DNA from 4 places in the Azospirillum himalayense genome. Region 4 is predicted to be linked to each of the others. Evidence: predicted binding sites of a transcription regulator. Region 4 holds the regulator's gene; each other region holds the start of a gene.
The links. Region 4 encodes LexA, which represses DNA repair genes until DNA is damaged. Its sites were predicted from a motif close to ATGTTCTANTTTGGTTC; they were not measured.
Positions count from the first base shown of each region.

Region 1: ACFPMG_RS05915 (S24 family peptidase) is a predicted target of LexA. The motif match lies at 3,601-3,617, and genes of this name have one in related genera.
Region 2: ACFPMG_RS13490 (Y-family DNA polymerase) is a predicted target of LexA. The motif match lies at 2,644-2,660, and genes of this name have one in related genera.
Region 3: ACFPMG_RS13465 (ImuA family protein) is a predicted target of LexA. The motif match lies at 2,892-2,908, and genes of this name have one in related genera.

Region 1 is NZ_JBHSLC010000007.1:202,625-207,640, reverse strand. It holds gene ACFPMG_RS05940 (succinate dehydrogenase iron-sulfur subunit) at 1-465, shown strand, start outside; gene ACFPMG_RS05935 (hypothetical protein) at 553-756, opposite strand; gene ACFPMG_RS05930 (branched-chain amino acid aminotransferase) at 910-1,758, shown strand; gene ACFPMG_RS05925 (hypothetical protein) at 1,932-2,492, shown strand; gene ACFPMG_RS05920 (hypothetical protein) at 2,502-2,768, opposite strand; gene ACFPMG_RS05915 (S24 family peptidase) at 2,891-3,523, opposite strand; gene ACFPMG_RS05910 (hypothetical protein) at 3,721-4,086, shown strand; gene ACFPMG_RS05905 (hypothetical protein) at 4,083-4,511, shown strand; gene ACFPMG_RS05900 (hypothetical protein) at 4,577-5,016, shown strand, end outside.
Region 2 is NZ_JBHSLC010000021.1:333,134-338,149, forward strand. It holds gene ACFPMG_RS13485 (error-prone DNA polymerase) at 1-955, opposite strand, end outside; gene ACFPMG_RS13490 (Y-family DNA polymerase) at 966-2,600, opposite strand; gene ACFPMG_RS13495 (hypothetical protein) at 2,768-3,298, shown strand; gene ACFPMG_RS13500 (HupE/UreJ family protein) at 3,404-3,967, shown strand; gene ACFPMG_RS13505 (TAXI family TRAP transporter solute-binding subunit) at 4,086-5,016, shown strand, end outside.
Region 3 is NZ_JBHSLC010000021.1:325,709-330,724, reverse strand. It holds gene ACFPMG_RS13480 (tyrosine phosphatase family protein) at 1-524, opposite strand, end outside; gene ACFPMG_RS13475 (tRNA-uridine aminocarboxypropyltransferase) at 821-1,534, opposite strand; gene ACFPMG_RS13470 (hypothetical protein) at 1,801-1,971, shown strand; gene ACFPMG_RS13465 (ImuA family protein) at 2,058-2,867, opposite strand; gene ACFPMG_RS13460 (TIM44-like domain-containing protein) at 3,006-4,082, opposite strand; gene ACFPMG_RS13455 (hypothetical protein) at 4,223-4,459, opposite strand; gene ACFPMG_RS13450 (DUF4112 domain-containing protein) at 4,943-5,016, shown strand, end outside.
Region 4 is NZ_JBHSLC010000012.1:18,828-23,843, forward strand. It holds gene ACFPMG_RS10180 (GNAT family N-acetyltransferase) at 1-219, shown strand, start outside; gene moaC (cyclic pyranopterin monophosphate synthase MoaC) at 216-710, shown strand; gene ACFPMG_RS10190 (molybdopterin molybdotransferase MoeA) at 710-1,927, shown strand; gene lexA (transcriptional repressor LexA) at 2,096-2,794, shown strand; gene ACFPMG_RS10200 (ComEC/Rec2 family competence protein) at 2,818-5,010, opposite strand.

The DNA.
Region 1 (5,016 bases), on a different contig from region 4:
GAGGAGGTGAAGGGCGATGTCAAGATCTACCCGCTGCCGCACATGCCGGTGGTCAAGGATCTCGTCCCCGACCTGAAGCACATCTACGCCCAGCTCGCCTCGATCAAGCCGTGGCTGCAGTCGCAGTCGCCGGCCCCGAGCCGCGAGCGCCTGCAGTCGCCGGAGGACCGCGCCAAGCTGGACGGTCTCTACGAGTGCATCCTGTGCTTCTGCTGCTCGACCTCCTGCCCCAGCTACTGGTGGAACGGCGACCGCTACCTCGGCCCGTCGATCCTGCTCCAGGCCTACCGCTGGATCGTCGACAGCCGCGACGAGATGACGGGCGAGCGCCTCGACAACCTCGAGGACCCGTTCCGCCTCTACCGCTGCCACACCATCATGAACTGCACCAAGGCGTGCCCGAAGGGTCTCAACCCGGCCAAGGCCATCGCCGAGATCAAGAAGCTGATGGTTCAGCGCCGCTGATCCGTCCGTTTCGGTTCACCGATGAGGAACGGGGCGCCTCCGCAAGGGGGCGCCCCGTTTGCTTTGGCCCTTCGGCGGTGTCGCGGCTCAGGCGAAGTCGGGATCGGTGGGCCGGGACGGCGGCAGGTCGTCGTTGGGCAGGGGGGAGGGCATGTCCTCCTGCGGGCCGGGGGTCGGCAGGTCCGGGTTGTCGGTCAGGGGGCCCGGAGTGGGAACGTCCTGGCCCGGCGGCGGGAAGGGCGGGGCCGCGCGCAGCGGCTGCGGAAAGGCGCTCGAATAGGTCCAGCCCATGGGTCGGTGGCTCCCGGTGTGATGAGGGTGTCCTGCATCAACCGTCCGGCTGGCCCGTCTGCGCAGGTTGACCGGCGGCGATGAGGGGGTATGCTTTTCGAGGGAGCGAACCATCCGGATAGAACCAACCCGAAGCCAAAAAGGGAGAGGATCATGGGCAGCACGGCCGGTCAGGCGTTGAGCTACATCCAGGGCGAATGGATCGCGGGCAACCCCGCCATTGTCGGCCCGATGACTCACGCGCTCTGGCTGTCTTCGGTCGTTTTCGACGGCGCCCGCGCCTTCCAGGGCGTCGCCCCGGACCTTGATCGCCACTGCGCCCGCGTCGTGCGCTCCGCCCAGGTGATGGGCCTCGCCCCCATGCTGACCGCCGGAGAGATCGAGGAGCTGTGCTGGGACGGCATCCGCCGCTTCCCCAAGGAAGCCGAACTGTACATCCGGCCCATGTTCTACGCGGAGGAAGGCTTCGTCGCGCCCGACGCCGAGAGCACGCGCTTCGTCCTGTCGGTCTACGAGGCGCCGCTGCCCAGCGCCGCGGGCTTCACCGCCTGCCTGTCCAGTCGCCGCCGCCCCGTACCGGACATGGCGCCGACCGAGGCCAAGGCCGCCTGCCTCTACCCCAACGCCGGGCTGGCCCTGAAGGAGGCGCGGGAGCGTGGATTCGACAACGCCATCATGCTCGACCCCATCGGCAGCGTGGCGGAGTTCGCGACGGCCAACCTGTTCATCGCCAAGGACGGGGTGGTGCGCACGCCGGTGCACAACGGGACTTTCCTCAACGGCATCACCCGCCAGCGCGTGATCGCCCTGTTGCGGGACGACGGCATGGCGGTGGAGGAGGCCACCCTGAGCGCCCGCGACGTTCTGGAAGCGGACGAGGTGTTCTCCACCGGCAACTACGCGAAGGTGGTGCCGGTCACCCGCGTCGAAGAGCGCGCCCTGCAACCCGGCCCCCTGGCGGCGCGAGCACGGGCGCTCTATTGGGAATTCGCCTTCCGCTGACCCGCGTCGATTGACCTTGGATGCCGGTTTTCGGGCGGTATGCGGCCCGAAAACCGGCTTGATAGGCGGCCCGATCCGCGGCATGATTCCTCCGAAACTGTGAATCGGTCCATCAAAGGACTTTGTCGAGGGGGAAGGGCATGCAATTCCGCGAACGGCGCCGCGTGATCCAGGTGATCCGCACCGTCTACGATCCGGACCTGAAACGCGGTCGCTCGGAACTGGTCGGGAAGATTGACAAGGCCGCGCCCGTGGCCAACGACAAGCTGCAGAAAAACTGCACGCCGGAGGAGTTGTCGGAGATCCTCACTTATCTGGACGACCGTCACAACCGCCTGCGCAACGAGGCGGTGCGCGCCGGGGCGGAAACCCTGCCGGCCCAGATGCGGGAAGCGGCGGAGTATTTCCGAACCCATCGCGACGACGACGCGCGGGCCTTCGCCACCGAAATCCGACTGGCGTGGGAGGAGTTGAAAACGGCGCTGCGCGAGTCCGGCTTTTCCAAAAGCAAGGTGTTGAAAAGGGCTGCGGACCGGAACAAGGCCGCGGAAGCGGTGGAGGCGCCGACGCTCCCCGTGTCTTCGACCGTGGAGGACGCAGCCGAACCGGTGGATGCCCCGTCCCCCGCAGCGCCGGTTCGCAAACCGCGCGCAAGGAAGGCCCGGACCATGCCCGCCACCGTGGGGACGACAGCCTCGGATACGGGCACGACCGGCATCCCTCTGGCGGTCTGAGGCGCCGGTTTACCCGCCCGCGCGGACCAGCGCGCTGGCGGCGTTGCGGTGATCGGTCAGCGCGGCGGTGAGGCGGGCCAACCAGACATCGGTGGCAGTCCGGTCAGCGGGCAGGGCGCGGCGGCGGTGCGCCGAGCCGCAACGTGCCTCTGCGGCCAGCCGGTCGTGAAGGCGAAGCGCGGCGGCATGAGCCAGCAGGGCGTAGCGCTCCGCTCCATCGAGAACCGCCGCCCGCAGCGCGCCAAGGGGCGGCGTGCCATCGTGACGGCGTTCCAAATCTTCCAGAAGCGACGGATGTGGTGGCGTTCTGGCGAATCCGGTCATGACCGGACGCTATATCCATCCGCCGCCAATGTAAAGGAAAAATATCCTAGGACCGAGTGCCGCATGGCCGACGCTTATTGGCTTGCCCAGACGATGCGCGCCATCCAGGCGACCTCGGCGCGTGGGATGCTGCGGTCCGGATGGGCGCGGTTGATGGAGATCAGTTCGATCTTCGTGGCGGTTTCGCGGATGAGCTGCTTCGCCATCACCTCGCCGCCCTTGGTGCGGACGACGACGCGGTCGTTGCGCCGGATCTGCGCGGCGGGCGAGACGATGATGGTATCGCCGTCGCGGTAGACGGGGTCCATGCTGTCCCCCGCGATCTCCAGCGCGTAGGCGTGCGGGTCGCCGATGCTGGGAAACAGCAGCTCGTCCCAACCGACGCCCGAGGGAAAGCCGGCGTCGTCGAAGAAGCCGGCGTTGCCGGCCTGCGCGTAGCCGATGACCGGCACCCGCTGGAGCGAACCGGCGCCCGCGGCATCGCCGACGAGGCTGACGAACTCCGACAGCGACGCGCCGGTCGCCTCCAGAACCTTGGACACGCTCTCCGTCGAAGGCCAGCGGAGCTTGCCGTCGCCGGTGGTCCGCTTGCTCTTGTTGAAGGTCGTCGGGTCCAGCCCGGCGCGACGCGCGAGTCCGGAGGCCGACAGCCCGTGCTGGGCCGCGAGGCGGTCGATCGCCCGCCAGATGTCCGCATGTTTGAGCATGGGAGGATAATCACATAATCACGCCGGGCCGTCCCTAGGAACCTATTCATATTTTCCTTGACGGAGGACTTTAATCAGTACATAACGTGAACATGTGTTCGCCAGCCGCGCGCGCCGCGGCCCATCCGGCGCTCCGCCCGAGAGCGAAGTTGCGCCCGCGAACGCAAAAGCTGCAATTCCCGAGGGAGACCCCACGCATGGCCCAACACCGCAACACGTCCATGGTCCTGTCCGATGCCATCGGGGAACCGTTCGGCAGCGCGGAGGAAGCGTGGTTCTGGTCGGTTCAGGCGCAGGACGCCAAGGCCGCCGGCGCGCGCATCGCCGCCGGGCGCGGGCTCGTCCAGCGCCCGTGCGAGCCCGGCGACGTGCTGTGCGCGGTGGACCGGCTGTACCGCCGCCGCCTGCTCATCCGCGACCATCTGCATGTGCTGGTTCACTATGGGCGCCGTCTGATGGCGCCGGACCCGGCGCGCCACCGCGAACAGCGCGCGCACACCCTGTGGCGGGAGGCGTTCGACCGGCTTCGCCCGGTGCTGCGCGAGAAGGGCATCGTCCAGTGAGCACGCCGCTGCCCCAGCCCTGCCGGGTGGGGACCTGCCGGGTGGGGGCGGACGCGCTGCGCGCCTGGGTGGTCTTCCGGGGCGAGGCGGAGCTGTGGTGGCTGCGCCTGCTGAAGCCGGGTTTCCGCCACTGCTTCGCGCTGCTGCATGACGGGCGCCGTTGGGTGATCGTCGATCCGCTCTCGCCCTTCACCGACGTGTCCGTCCTCGACCTCCCCGCGGCCTTCGACCTGCCGGGCTGGTACCGTGGGCTGGGCATGGCGGTGACCCCGGCGCCGGTGCGGCGCGGCCTGACCCGCCCGGCCCCCTGGGGACCCTTCACCTGCGTGGAGGCGGTCAAGCGCTTGCTGGGTCTGCACGCGCCCGACGTCCTGACGCCCTGGCAGCTCTACCGGCGCCTGACCCGGCCCACCGTCGCGCCCTGATCCGCGCCGCCGGCCTGTCCCGTTCCCAGCCGCCCTGTCTCACCACGAACAAGGAAACCCCGCCCATGGCGAACCTGTTCAAGGCCCCCCGGCCGGCGCCGCCGCCCGCCCCTGCTTCGGATTTTGCGCCCGCCTCACCGGTCGCACCGCCCCCGGCCTCCGCACCCGCCGCCGACCCGGCCCCCGCCCCCGTGCCCGTCCCCACGCCGCCGCCCGTGGAGACTCCGGCGCCGGCTCCCGTCACGACGCCGTGGTGGAACACGGCTCCTGTCCCGTCCCCGGTCCCGGCCTTAGACCCGGAACCCGCCGCCCCGGTGGTGGAGGCACCCGCCCCCGTGGTCCCGCCGGTCGCCGAGCCGGTGACTCCGGCTCCGGCGACGGAGGAGGAGAAGGACCCGACCGAGGCTGCGGAGACGCTGATCCAGCGGCGGAACCGGGGACGGGCGGGGACGGTCCAGACCTCCTGGCGGGGCGCTCTGGATGTCGGCGCGCTGGTGCCGCTGCG
Region 2 (5,016 bases), on a different contig from region 4:
GCACCGTCAGGAAATAGGGCGCGTAGCCCAGTTGCCCGATCAGCGCCAATTCGCGGTGCAGGGTCTGCGCCACCGTCTCCGGCACGCCGTCCGGGTAGCGGCGGGCGGCGCCGGCCCAGGTCAGATCGGTCAGCGTCTCCTGCGGGCTGCGCCCGTCCCCCGCCACCTCGTCCGGGTATTCGTAGCGCAGCTCCTCCAGCGAGAAGCGGCAGGCGGCGGCGATCTCCACCGTGCGGGCGACCGCGTCGGGGTGGCGGTGGAACAGGCGGGCCATCTCCACCCCGGCCTTCAGGTGCCGCTCGGCGTTGGCGGACAGGCGCCAGCCCGCCTCGTCGATGGTCGTGCCGTTGCGGATGCAGGTCATCACGTCGGCCAGCGGGCGGCGGGCGGGGGTGTGGTAGAGCACGTCGTTGGTCGCCACCAGCGGCACCCGCTCCGCCTCCGCCAGCCCGGCCAGCCAGGACAGCCGCCGCTGGTCGTCGCCGCGGTAGCGGTGGCTGGCGGCGAGGTGCAGGCGGTCCCCCAGATCGTTGCGCCAGCCGCGCAGCGCGTGGACGAAGGCGGGGTCGCGCTGGTCCGGCGGCACCAGCAGGAACAGCATCCCCTCCGCATGGTCCAGCACGTCGGCGCGGCCGATGAAGCAGGCCCCCTTGGGCGCCCGCCGCTTGCCCAGCGTCAGCAGCCGCGACAGCCGCGCGTAGGCCGCCCGGTCGGTGGGGTAGGCGAGCAGGCTGTCCGCGTCGGTCAGGTCCAGCCGGCAACCGACGATCAGACGGAGGCCGTGCTTGCTGGCGGCGGCGTGCGCCTGCACCACCCCGGCCAGCGAGTTGCGGTCGGTCACCGCGACGGCGGCGTGGCCGAGGCCGGCGGCGGTCAGCGCCAGCTCGTCCGGGTGGGATGCGCCCTCCAGGAAGGTGAAGCTGGTGGAGACCTGGAGTTCGGCGTAGGGGGTCATGGCGGCCTCATCACCCGAAGAAGCCGTGCAGGAACCACAGCGCCGCCACGCCGGGCCGGTACAGCCCCTGCCGATAGACCCAGAAGCGGCGGCCGGCCTCGTCCTCGACGCGGTAATAGTCGCGGGGCTCGCCGTCGCGCCGCCACCATTCGGCCTCGATCCGCTCCGGCCCGTCGGCACGGCGGATGCGGTGCCGGGCGCCGCGCCAGAGGAACATCACCGGCGGGTCGTCGGGAACCAGGGCCATGGCCTCGATGGGCTCCGGCGGGGCGAGCAGCCGCACCGGGCGCGGGCGGTCGGCGGGCCACATCGCACCGCCGGGGGCGTCCGCGAAGGCCGAGGCGGGGGCCACGCTGCGCTCCGGCAGCCAGCTTTGCCGCGGGACCAGCCGCAGCACCGCCCGCTCCCCCAGCCGGTTGCCCAGCCGGTCCATCAGCTCTCCCAGCTCCGGCTGCCCGTCCGCACGGCCGTCCGTTGTGCCATCCAGCGCGGCCTGTGCGGCGGCGAGCGGGCCGGCCTCGGTGGCCGACAGCACCATCAGCTCCAGGCCGGGGCCGGGCTCCACGCGGTCGAGCTTCTGGGCGAACAGCCGCATCAGCGCGTCCGGGCGGCGCACCGGGTGGCCGGTGCCGATGGCCAGCGTCTGGGGCGTGTCCTCCAGCCGGCGGTCCACCCGGTGCAGTTCCAGCCGCAGCCGGCGGGCGCCCTCGCCGGTGTTCTCCAGCCCGGCGCAGAGGGCGGCCAGCAGGCGGCGCAGCGCCTCGGCGATGGGCTCGGCGGTGGTGATCGGCTCGGGCAGGGCGAGGCGGACGCTGTGCGGCGGCACCGGCAGGCGGGGGGAGAGCGGCTCGTCCAGCCGTCCGTAGGCCTGGTCGAGCCGTTGCAGCAGTTCCGGCCCGAAGCGGGCGGCCAGGGTGGCGCGGGGGAGGGCGTGCAGGTCCCCGATCCGCCGCAGACCCACCGCGGCCAATCCCTGCACCGTGACGGCGGGCAGGCGCAGCGCGGCGACGGGGAGGGGGGAGAGGAGGGAGGCGGCGAAACCCTTGCCCCCACCCCGACCCTCCCCCGCTGCGCAGGGGAGGGAGCTATCTGTCCCTCCCCTGCGCAGCGGGGGAGGGAGGGACCCGCGAAGCGGGAGGGTGGGGGCACCCCCGCCGAACCGCGCCAGCGCCCAGGCCGCCGCGGGCGTGTCCGCCACCGCCAGCCGCGACTCGAAGCCCGCCGCATTCAGCCGGGCGGACAGGTCGGCGGTCATGGCTTCTTCCCCGCCGAACAGGTGGGCGCAGCCGGTGATGTCCAGCGCCACGCCGTCCGGACCGTCCGGGGTGGTCCAGGGAGTGTAGCGCGTGCACCAGCCGGCGATCCGCTCCAGCAGGCGGGCGTCCGACTCGGGATCGGCGTCGAAGACGGCCAGGGCGGGTTCGATGGCGCGGGCGTCGGCCAGACTCATGCCGGGATGCACCCCGGCCTCCGCCGCGGCGCGGTTGACGGCGGCCACGCCCAGCCGCCCGCGCTCGGCCAGGATGGCGGCCAGGGGATGGTCGCGCCGCTCCGGATGGCGGCGGCTGTGGGCGTCGGTGGCCAGCCGCGGCAGCCACAGGGACAGGATGCGCCGCGCCGTCTGTTCCGCCCGCCCTTTCCCCATGCCACCCTCCCTGCTCCGCTCGCTTCGTCAATCGTTTCGGATCGAACAAAACAAGAACATTCTAGCGGCAAAAGCCGGCGGTTGGGAGTCCCCTTACGGCCTCACCAAGAAGGGGGAGGTCGCCGGGAGGGTCTTGTCCCGTCTCCACGGGACACGACATGGTTGGTATGACACCGATCCGTCCCACCGCCGTGTTCCTGCCCGTCGCCGTCGCGCTCGCCGCCCTTGCCCTGGGGGCCTGTGCTACGGAGGTGCACGACGAGATGCCGGGACGGGCCCAGGCGGCACCGCCGGTGCCCGCGCAGAGCGGCGGGCTGAAGACGCTGCGCCAGATCCAGGCGGAGGAAAACGCCCGCCCAACTCCCGCACCGCGGCCAGAGCCTGCACCCGCTCCGCCGCAGAAGCTCTCCGACGCCTCGCAGGCGCCCGGCCAGCCTTCCAACCAGCCGTCGGTGCGCCGCCGCGGCAGCTCGTCCCCGCCGCCGCCGCCCATCGACCAGCCGGCCACGCCCGCCCTGCCGGCGCCGGGCTCCACCCAGGGGCTGACCGACCGCGCCAAGCGCGACCTGATGAGCCCGGAGGTCGACCGGCTGCGCACCGACGACGCCATGGGCCGGCTCGACCCGCTGCAGCAGCGCGACCTGCTCCGCAAGCAGCAGGACCTCCGCCAGTACGGCCCCGGCCCCCTGGGCTATTGATCTCCCGGTTCTCGAAGCCCGCCACCCTGGTCACTTGACCCCACCCCGCGCAGCGGCCATACCGGCCCGGTGCTGCGCAGAGACGTTGGGGAAAAGGGGTAGGGGATGGTGGCGATCCGGTCGGTTCTTCTGGCGCTCGCATTGATCGGCGCCGGTGCCGCGCCCGCGCTGGCGCGGATGACGGTGACCGGGCCGTTCGGCACCGGCCTGACCGAACCGGTGTGGGTGCTGCAGCATCTGCTCGGCTTCCTCGCCATCGGGCTGTGGAGCGGGCAGAACGGCGGCCCTTCCGTCTGGCAGCTTCCGGTGGCGGCGCTGACCGCGGTGCTGGCCGCCGGGCTGGCCGCGCAGATCGGCATCCGCCTGCCCTACGCCGCGGAGGGGCTGTCGGCGTCGCTGATCCTGATGGGCGGGCTGGTCGCCGCCGGGCTGAAGGTGCCGCTGGCGCTGGGGGTGCTGACGGTCGCCGCGGCGGGGGCCTTCCACGGCTATGTGCACATGGGCGGGCCGCTGTTCTGGGCGGGGCTGTCGTCCGGCGTGCTGCTGGTCATCGGCGCCGGGCTGGGCCTGTCGGTGGCGGTGGGGCAGGCGGCGTCGGGCCGGGTCGTGCAAATGTGTGGCGGCGCGGTAGCACTCGCCGGGGTTCTTGATCTGGCGGGCGTCTTTTAAGCCCCCGACGCCTTGAAAAAGCCGGGCTGCGGGTATTCTTGTAAGAGCGTGTCCAACACACGCCGCCGATGGCCCATGCCGCCGGGACGGCTGGCCAGCAGGAAAGGTGGACCCGCCGGTGCCGCGCGCAGGAGCCAACCCCCGCCTTTCCGCCGCCCGCCTTTCCCCCCAGGGCCTTCCCAGCCGCCGCCATGTGCTGGCCGGTATCGCGGGGGGCGCTCTCCTGGGCCTGCTGCCGCGGGGTGCCGTGGCGCAGGACATCCGCTATTTCCGGATCGGCACGGGCACCACGTCGGGCACCTATTTCCCGATCGGCGGGCTGATCGCCAACGCCATCTCCAACCCGCCCGGCTCGCGCCCCTGCGACCGCGGGGGGAGCTGCGGCGTGCCGGGGCTGATCGCGGTGGCGCAGGCCACGCTCGGCTCCGTGGAGAACATCGAGCTGCTGCGCTCCGGCGCGGTCGAGGCCGGGATGTCCCAGGCCGACATCGCCTATTGGGCCTACACCGGCTCCGGCATCTTCCACGGCAAGGCGCCCTTCGAGGGGCTGCGCTCCATCGGGATGCTCTACGCGGAGGCGATCCAGCTCGTCGTGCGCGCCGACAGCGACCTGCACGGCGTGGCCGACCTGAAGGGCAAGGCCGTCTCGCTGGGGGAGGAGGGCTCCGGCGTGCTGGTGGAGGCGCGGGCGATCCTCGACGCCTTCGGCGTGAAGGAGGCGGAACTGCGGCCCCCGGCCTACCTGAAGCCCGGCACCGCGGCGGACCGGCTGGCCAAGAAGGAGCTGGACGCCTTCTTCATGGTCGGCGGCTTTCCGGTGGCGGCGGTCACCGACGTGGCGAACCGCGAGCCGATCCGCCTGATCCCGCTCGACGGCGAGATGGCCGACCGGCTGCGCATCCGCCAGCGCTTCTATATGGACCAGACCATCCCCGCCGACACCTACCCCGGCGTGCCGGAGATCCACACGCTGGGGGTGGGGGCGGAACTGCTGGTCCGCGCCGACCGCGACCCCGCCCTGATCCACGGCGTCACCAAGGCGCTGTGGC
Region 3 (5,016 bases), on a different contig from region 4:
ACCAGATCGGGACGCTCCCGGCCGTAGCTCCGGTGACGGGCGCGGACGGCGGCGACCAGCTCGCCCCGGCGCTCCAGGATCTCGTCGGCGAACTCGATCATGCGCAGGTTGGGCCACGCCTTGTGGCGGATGCCGACCACGGCGGCCATCGCCTCGGCGGCGGGGCGGTCGGGACTGGCCTGGGCCAGGATCATGGTCAGGGCGGCGGTCGAGCGCGAGATGCCGGCGTGGCAATGGACCAGCAGCCCACCCACCCCGGTCGGCTCGGTCATCAGGTCGCGCCCGAAGGCCAGGATGCGCTCGACGTCCGCGCGCTGCGGCAGGGACTGGCCCATGTAGGGGTCGATGATGTCGTGGAAGCGCAGTTCAAGCCGCTTGTGCTCGCCGTAGGAGCCGAAGGCGGTCGGCTCCGGATGGCCGGGGTCGAGGATCGACAGGACGTGAGTCACGCCGGCCTCGCAGAAGCCGTTCAGCTCCTCGATGCCGCAGACGGTCAGTCCGAAGGGAACGAAATCGCGGGCCATGGTCCTCGTCTCTTGCCGTGCGCGCGGAGGGCGGCGCGGTTCGCATGTGGCGCCGCCGGTCCGTGCCGTCAAGCCGGTCAGAGGCCCGATCAGAGGACGTTGAACAGGTACAGCAGAAGAATGATCGGAATGGGAATACCGACAAGCCACAGCAAAACGCCCTTCATGGATCGCTCCCTTGGTTGAGGCCCGAGCGGCCGATGCAATCCCCAACAGCGCAACAGCGCATTGGTTGCCTCGGCCGCCCTGGTCGAGGGGGGCTTACCTGGAAAGGGCGATCCCGGAAGAGGCGCGGATTATTCCGCCTCGTTTTGATTCGGGGCCTGATCCGGAGCCTGATCCGCCGCCGGTTCCGCCGCCTCCGCGCGGGGCGGCAGAACGGGGCGCGGGCGCGGCGCGCGCAGCTTCTTCAGCAGCAGCGCGAAGGGCTTCAGCGCGCGGTCGAGGAGCGCCGGCTCGGCCTCCAGCCGCGACAGCAGGAAGGCGGCCGCCTCCAGGGTTGAGACGCTGTCGCGCCGCGGCTCCTTGCGGGCCTGCCCGTAGAGGGAGCGGAACTGCGGGTTCAGCACGATGCGGCGGCATTTCAGGAGCCACGGGTTGCGCCACCACAGTGTCTTGGCCTGGCTCCAGGTGCCGTCCAGGACGATGACGCCCTCCAGGTCGCCCAGCACCAGTTCGCTGTCCTTCTGCGGGACGCCGCCCTTGTCCACCACGGACACTTCCGGCAGAGGAGCCGCACCCTGCTTGACCGGGCCGAGATAGAGCACGCCCCAGCGCTTGTAGTCGACCTCGCGCCCCAGGATGCGCTTCAGGTTCGACCAGCTCAGCCCGACCTTCAGCGCGGAGTTCTTGAACTGGAGATGGGCGATCTGCGCGGTGCCCAGCGTCTCGCGCTTTTCCTGCGGGTGCTGGAGGATGAGCAGGAAGACGGCGTTGTCGATCGGCTCCACCGCCTCGCAAACGCACAAATGCATAGGTTTTAGGCAGGTGGGGCAGGGTTCGGCGTGCATGGTCGGTCTCGGAAGAAGGAACATCGGCGGAAAAAGCGGGAGGCGGGGACTATGAGCTTCCCATCCGAAAAAAGGAACGGGCCTCAAAAAAGAAACGGGGGCTGAAAAAGAAACCGGGCGCATTAAAGTTTGCATAACGCGTGATCTGCATCACTTAGAGGCCTGGACCTTGCATGATAGCGTCCAGACACACAGGACGGGTTGGGCCGAGGGCGGTCGACAGGACCGCTCCCCAGGCTCTCCCGACGCTCAGAAGGAGGCTTGCCATGCTGCCCGCTCATTTGGCCGCCCGCTTGTTGGAACAACGCCGGGCTCAGGAATCGGCGGAATTCGCCCGGCAACTGCCGCTCTACGCGGACGACGCGCCCTTTCCGCTTCACACCGATCCGGATGACGAAACCGGGCATCCCCTGCCCGACTGGACCACCAACTACTGATCGGAAGACGACGGGCGGCTGTCGCGTAAGCGACATCTCGAACGGCTGTCGCGTAAGCGACATCACCGCCCGTCCTTCCGTCCTCATCACGCCACCTCGGCCCAGGACGGCCCGTGTCCGCCCGCCGGAGCCGGACGCCGAACCGGGGTGGACGTGGATGCCGGCGCGGGAACGGCCTGCTCCGATGCTTGCGCCGGGACCAGGGCACCGTCACGCCAGTCCAGAAGCCACGACCCCGGACGACCGCCCCGGCAGCGCTCCAGTTCGGCGCGCCAGCGCGGATCGCCGACGCCCGGCTCCGCCGTCCAACTGGGTGCCGGCGCGATCCGCCAACGGGTGACCGCCGCGCTTGCCGCCGAGCGGCGGGCGGCGCTCTGCAACAGGAATCCCGTCACACCCGATGACTCGGCAGCCAGCTGCAGCCGGCGGCTCGCCGTCAGGTCCAGCCCCCCGACCTCCCCCAGCACGGCGGACAGCCGCTTGCAGCGCAGCGCCTCCTCCATCGCCCACAGGGCGTCAGTGTCGCGGGTCGCGCGCACGGCGATCAGCCGGTCGGGCGTCAGCCCATAGGCGGCCAGCCCGGCGGCGTGCAGGTCGCGCCCGCGCACGACCCACAGCGCGGGCGCTGCCGCGCTGGCGAGGCGGGCCAGCAGATGCGCGGCGAAGGCCGTCCCGGCCCCCGGCTCCTCCCCCGCCAGCTCGTGCAGGCAGCCGAGCGGCAGCCCGCCCGCCGGAAAGGCCCCGTCGAGATCCGGCAGTCCGAAGGGCAGCACCCGCGCCCCTTCTCCGCCCAGCCCTTCCAGGCCCCGGATGCGGGCGCGCAGATCGGCCAGAATGGCCGCCCGATCCGGCGGGGGCGCTTCGATCCAAGACCCAGGCACAGGACGTTCGGGCATGACTCGCTTCCGCTGAGCAGGTATTTGTTCCTGATATGTTCTATCATGTCCCATCTGCCCAGGGGAGTCCGGAAATGCGAAAGGGGGCGCCCTTTCGGACGCCCCCCCCGCAAGACCGGTTGAGGAGTGGAGAGTGGATCAGCCGGCCTGTTGGATCGCCGACAGGACCCAGCGGCCGCCGCGCGGACGGGTGAAGGTCCAGATTTCCGTGGCTTCGACCGGACGGTTCGGGTCGCCCTCGACCACGCGGTTGCTCGCACGGTCCACCGTCACGTCGGTCAGCGAGAAGCGCATCGCCACGGTGGCGTATTCCACGTTGCCCTCGCGCCACGCCTCGGCCAGGTCGCCCTGGAGCAGGCGGACGTCGGACAGACGGTTGACCACGCCGCGGTTGTGGTTGGCCGCCAGTTCCTCGGTGAAGTAGGAGGCCATCTCCGGCGTCACGGCGCTGCGCAGGGCCGTCAGGTCCTCGTTGCCGTAGGCGGTCTGGACCGCGACCAGAGTCTGCTCGAACGCCTGGTAGTCGGCCGGGCCGATGCCCAGGTCGTCACGGCGCACGCCCGGACGGCCGGACGAAGCCGGCCCCGCCGCGGCGCTGCCGCGAGCGCCACCACCCAGCGGGTTCGAGCGCGCGTCCACCGCCTCGCGGTTCATGGCGCCCGGGTTCGGGCCGGCATAGGCGGCGTTGGAAGCGCCCATGCCCGCCGGCCGCGCCGCGCCCGCCGAACGGTTGCGGAAGAAGCGCATCGCCAGCCGGACCAGGAAGACGACCAGCAGGATCTGGAGGATGAAGCCCAGGATGCCCGCGAAGCTGCCCAGCCCGTCGAGGAAGCCGCCGCCGAACAGCATGCCGGCGATGCCGGCGCCGATCAGGCCGCCCATCAGGGCCGGCATGAAGCCGCCGCGCGAGAAGAAGCCGCCGCGCTGCGCTGCCGCCGGGGACGCCATGCCCGGCTGCTGCATGCCCGGCTGCTGGGCGCCCGGGGTCTGGGCCGGGGCCGCCGAGCGCTCCATCGGGGCGGCGCGCGGCGCGGTGTTGGTCTGGGCCGGCGCCTCGTAAGTGCGCGAGCCGCGGCTGCCCGCGGAACTGCTCTTGCCGGCGCGGGCGTCGGCGGTACCGGCGGTCAGCGCCACGGCCAGCGCCAGAGCGACGGCGCCGAAGGCGCGGGCCGGAGTGCGGGAAACGGTGCGGGGGGATCGCGTGTTCTGGGTCATGGCCGTGTTCGGAAAAGCCCTCGGTTCAGGGGGAACGCTCATCATGTAGCGTCCTCCTATATGGTATGGCAGCCCTGCTGTTTTAGAGGGGGCCACAACCAAACCGACCAAAAAACGCGCAGACCCCATGTGGCGCCTGATCAGGCGGAGGCGCGCTCCCACACTGTTTCCACCCTATGGAAAGCCCCCGCCCCGGCCGGAACCACCGGCGGCAGCGGCGCGGCGGCCGTCCGTTCCGCTGCCCGCAGCGACGCCCAGACGCGGCGGCGGACCTCGATCTGGCGGCGGCAATCGCGCGAGCAGTAGAGCGGCGCCGGGCCGCGCGGCGAACTGCGGCGGAACGGCTGTCCGCAGCAGGCGCAATAGAGTGTGGTCATGACGATCCTCCCTGCTTTTTCCGATGACTGGTGCCCCGCCCATCACCCTGTGGAGCGGGTGCCCGTTCGGTTCTTTTCGGTCTAAAGTCTCGACCTGCGCGCACCATTGTTGTGCTTTGGGACGCCCCAGACCAGAGATGCCTTCGGCATATGGCCGTTTGAAAACCCAGCGATTCCGGAAAAATCGTCGAAACAACAATCGCTTGGCTTCCGCAAATCCGGACTGCGCGTCCATTCGCCGCATCCGGTCGTCAACCCCCCTCTCCGTTCGGACGATGACCCTGCGTCCGCGCGATCATCCGTATGACGACGGCCCCGTCCGGGCCGTGAGCGCGTCCGTGGTGCCGGGCACCCGATGGAGATAGGCCGGGAACCGCGGGGGACAGCCGCGGGTTGCTCAACCCGACACGCCCGACCGGCTCCGCCCACGGCTTCCTCCGCCGGCGGCTCCCCACGGCGGCTCTCCTGCTCCGGTGAAGCCCCATGAGCGACATCCGCACGCGCCCCGCGCCCGCCTCCACCCTCTCGGGCGTCGCCACGGCGCCGCCGGTCATCCA
Region 4 (5,016 bases):
GTCCAGCCGACCGCGCGCGGCGGCCAGATCGGGCGCCGCCTGTTGGAGCGCATCGAGGACGAGGCCCGCGCCGCCGGCCTGTCCCTGCTGCTGCTGGAAACCGGCGTGTATCAGGACGAGGCCATCGCCCTCTACCGCAAGCAGGGCTTCGCCGACCGCGGCCCGTTCGGCCCCTACGGTCCGGACCCGCTGAGCCTGTTCATGGAGAAACCCCTATGACCGACCAGCCCGCAAGCGGCTTCACCCATTTCGACGCCGAAGGCCGCGCGGTCATGGTGGACGTGTCCGATAAGGCCGACACGGAACGCACGGCGACCGCCCGCGGCTCCGTCCTGATGCAGCCGGAAACGCTGGCGCTCATCCTGCAAGGCGGCGTCAAGAAGGGCGACGTGCTGTCGGTGGCCCGGCTGGCCGGCATCATGGGGGCCAAACACACGCCGGACCTGATCCCGCTGTGCCACCCGCTGATGCTGACGTCGGTCAAGGTGGACCTGACCTGCGACCCCGAGCGCAACGCCGTGGACATCACCGCCACCTGCAAGCTCAGGGGTCAAACCGGCGTGGAGATGGAGGCGCTGACCGCCGTGTCGGTCGCCGCACTCACTGTCTACGACATGTGCAAGGCGGTGGACCGCGGCATGACCATCACCGAGGTGAAACTGCTTCACAAGGCCGGCGGCAAGAGCGGCGACTGGGGGAGCGCGGTCTGATGCTGCAGGTCGGTGAAGCCCGCACCCGCATCCTCGCCGCCTTCACCGCCCTGCCGGCGGAGACGGTGCCGCTGCCCGACGCGCTGGGGCGCGTCCTGGCGGAGCCCGCCGTCGCCCGGCTGACCCAGCCGCCCTTCGCCGCCGCCGCCATGGACGGCTGGGCCGTCCGCGCCGTCGACATCGTCCCGGCTTCGGCGGATGCGCCGGTCACCCTGCGCCGCATCGGCGAGTCCGCGGCCGGCCACGCCTTCGCCGGAACGGTCGGCGCGGGCGAGGCCGTGCGCATCTTCACCGGTGCGCCATTGCCCGCCGGGGCCGACGCCGTGGTGATGCAGGAGGATTGCGAGGACGCCGGGGACCGCGTGCGCGTCGGGCGCGCCGTGCCCGCGGGCCGCTTCATCCGCCCTGCCGGCCTGGACTTCACCGCGGGAGAGGAGTTGCTTCCCAAGGGACGGCTGCTCACCGCCCGCGACGTCGCCCTGGCCGCTGCGGCCAACCTGCCCTGGCTGCGCGTCCACCGCCGCCCGCGGGTCGCCGTGCTCGCCACCGGGGACGAGATCGCCCTGCCCGGCGATCCGCTGGGGCCGAGCCAGATCGTCAGCTCCAACGCGCTCGGCCTGTGCGCTCTGGTCGCCAGCCAGGGCGGCGTCGCCCACAATCTCGGCGTGGCCAAGGACGATCCGGAGCATCTCGCCGCCATGGCCGCCGGGGCGGCCGGCTGCGACCTGCTGGTGACCACGGGCGGCGCCTCGCAAGGCGAGCACGACCATGTGCGCGACGTGCTGGGCGGGCTGTCGCTGGACTTCTACCGTGTCGCCATGAAGCCCGGTAAGCCGTTGATTTTCGGGACGGCGAACGGCATGCCGCTGCTCGGCCTGCCGGGCAATCCGGTGTCCACCGGGGTGGCCGCCCTGCTGTTCCTGGTGCCCGTCCTTCACCGTCTCCAGGGGTTGCCCGCCGAGAACGCCACGTTCGCGGCGCGGCTCGGCGCGCCGCTGAAGGCCAACGACGACCGCACGGATTTCCTGCGCGCCACCCTGTCCACCGGAGCGGAGGGCGAGCCCGTCGCCACGCCCTTCCCGCGCCAGGACAGCGCGATGATGTCCCGGCTGGCCCGGGCTGACGCCCTGATCGTCCGCGAACCGCAGGCAACCGCCGCCGCCGTGGGCGACCGTGTGACGGTGATCCCGCTGAGCGGCGGTGTCCTGTCGCTTTAATCCCTTCCGCACCTGCAATCCCTTTGGCCATCCCTTTGGGAGTCCTGCCCGTGGATTTGCGATTGATTTCATCCGTAGGGCTTGACGGGGGTTAAGAACCAAACTAGAACAAGATGGAACGTTTTGCTTTTGTTCCATATCTAGTGCGGAACCGGCCGGGAGGCACAAATGCTCACGCGCAAGCAGCATGAATTGCTGCTTTTCATCAACGAGCGGCTCGGACAGGGCGGTGTGTCCCCTTCCTTCGACGAAATGAAGGACGCTCTCAACCTGAAGTCCAAGTCGGGCATCCACCGCCTCATCACGGGGCTGGAGGAGCGCGGCTTCATCCGCCGCCTGCCTCACCGCGCCCGCGCGCTGGAGGTGCTGCGCCTGCCGGAGGGGCTTGAGACCGCCCGCACCCGGCCGCCGCGCGCCAAGTTCCAGCCCAACGTCATCAAGGGCGACTTCAGCTTCGCGGGGCGGGAGGCGAACCCGGCGTCCGAATCGGTCCAGCTTCCGCTCTACGGCCGGATCGCCGCCGGCACGCCCATCGAGGCGTTGCGCGACGGCTCCGCCTTCGTGGACATTCCCGCCGCCATGCTCGGCATGGGCGACCACTACGCGCTGGAAGTCGCCGGCGATTCCATGGTGGAGGCCGGCATCCTCGACCATGACACCGTGGTCATCCAGCGCTGCGACAGCGCGGAGAACGGCTCGATCGTCGTCGCCCTGGTCGACGACGCCGAGGTCACGCTGAAGCGTCTGCGCCGCAAGGGCAACACCGTGGCGCTCGAACCGGCCAACGCCGCCTACGAGACCCGGATCTTCGGCGCCGACCGCGTTCGGGTGCAGGGCCGCCTCGTCGGTCTGGTGCGGAAGTACTGACCAGGATGCTCCGGGGCGGCGGTTCAGCGCGCCCCGGTCCTTCCATCGGTCGGCGTTCCGCCCATCGTCCTTCCCCCCATCGTCCACGGGCGGTCGCCACGCCGACCGCGCACGCTTTCAACCCGGATGCCCTCGTCCGACAGGGTGAGCGTGTGCGCGCCCTCCCGCCGCAGTTGCCAACGGTCGATGACCAGCGGCGCCCGGCACCCGCGCGATGGGGTCGCGGTCACCACCGCATCGGCCACCGCGCAATCCTCCGGCAAGGCATCCGGCTGGCGCAGGAGCGCCACCGTCTTCCCCTGCGCGCGGTAAAGGCACCCCAGTGCGTCGCAGCGCAGCCGCCCGTCCAGGCTGACCCCGGCGAGCGGCCAGACATCCTGGCCGGCCGTCTCCTCCGGCTTCTCCATGCCGTCGCGCCGTCTCCACGTGCTGGCGACCCGCCCATCGCTGGCGATGGAAAGGCTGAGAATCCCGTCCGCGCCGCGCACGGCCATCAGTTTTCCATCCTCCGACACCAGGATGTCGGGCCGCGGCGCGACGGCCGGGGCGACCAGCCCGCCGGCCAAGGCCACCAACCCCAGCCAGCGCCAGCGCCTTGTCCAGATCGCCAGCCACAGCCCGCCCAGCGTGACCGCCGCGATGGCGGCGTCCGGCATGGCCGGCAGGAACGCCGTCGCTCCGGGCAGCGCCGCGGTCCGCTCCGCCGTTTCGATGACCAGCCGGACACCCCAGCTCATCGCCGTCACAGCCGACCCCTCCAGCCCGAAGGGCAGCAGCAGGTAGGACAGCAGGCTGAAGGGCATGATCCACACCGTCGTGATGGGGATCGCCACCATGTTGGACAACACGCCGTAGAAGGCGACCTGTTGGAAATGGTAGAGCCCGTAGGGCGTCGTCGCGACCGTAGCCACCACGCTGGAAAAGGCGATGCCGCCCAGCGTCATCGCTCCCCGGCCGAGCCAGCCCATCTCGCGCCGCCGGCGCACCGCCCAGGGCGTGAAGCGTTCGAAAGCAGCGATCAGGGCGATGACCGCCGCGAAAGACATCTGGAAGCTCGGCCCCAGCATCCCCTCCGGGTCGTAGAGGACGGTGACGAGGCCGGCGAAGGCGACCAGCCGCATGCTGATCGGCGACCGGTCGGCGATGACCGCGCCCATGACGAGACCGGTCATCAGCACCGACCGCAGCGTCGGCAGGGGCGCCCCCACCAGCAGCGTGTAGAGGATGGCCGAGAGGATGCCGGCCAGCGCCGCGATCTTCTTGATCGGCCAGCGCAGCGCGATCCAGGGAACCAGCGCCAGCAGCGCCCGCACCACCCAGAAGACGATCCCCGCGGCGATGCCCACATGCAGGCCGGAAATGGACAGGAGATGCGCCAGCCCGCTGTCGCGGAAGGCGTCCATCATCGGTTCGGGAATCGCCGCCGCGTCGCCGTTCAGCAGGGCGGCGGTGACGCTGGCCTCCGCGGAATCGGCGACGACGGCGCGCACCCGCTCGGCGATGGCGGCACGCGCCCGCTCGAAGGCCACGGTCACCCGGCGCCAGCCGCCGGGCGGTGGCGCCTCCTGGGCGATGGGAGCGCCCATGACGAAGCCGACCGCGCCGAAGCCTTCGAAATAGGCCCGCCGCTGCAGGTCGAAGGCTCCCGGCTCCGCCGGAGCGGCCGGCGGGTGGAGCATGGCGCGCAGCCGGACCACCGTCCCGGCCTCCGGCGGAGCCACCTTGGCGGGCAGATGCAGGCGGACCCGCGCCGGCGTCGCCTCCGGGGTCAAGCGCTCCACCGTCGGTTCGCCGATCATCAACCGCGTGCCGGTGGGCTGCCGCTCGACTGCCAGCACCCGCCCGGTCACCTGCACCGGCCCAAGCTCGCGCGTCAGCATCGGCGCCATCGCAGCCACGCTGTGCAGTTGCGCTGCCGCGAAACCCAGAGCGACGCTCAACAGCCCCAGCAGCAGAACGACCGGCGCCAGACGCCGCCTCGCCAGCCACAGCAGAGCCAGACAACCGACCGCGGCGCCCGGCCCCAGCCAGAGCGGCGGCTCGGCGGGCAGGCCGACATACAGGGCCACACCCGCCCCGGTCCCCACGGGCAGCCACAACGCCCAGCGCTCCCGTTCCGCGGCGAGGCATTCCAACACCGCAACGAGAAGGCGCGTGCCGACGCCGCGACGGACAGGACCGGCATCGCCCTCCTCCGCCGCCAAACCTCCGGCCATGCCCTC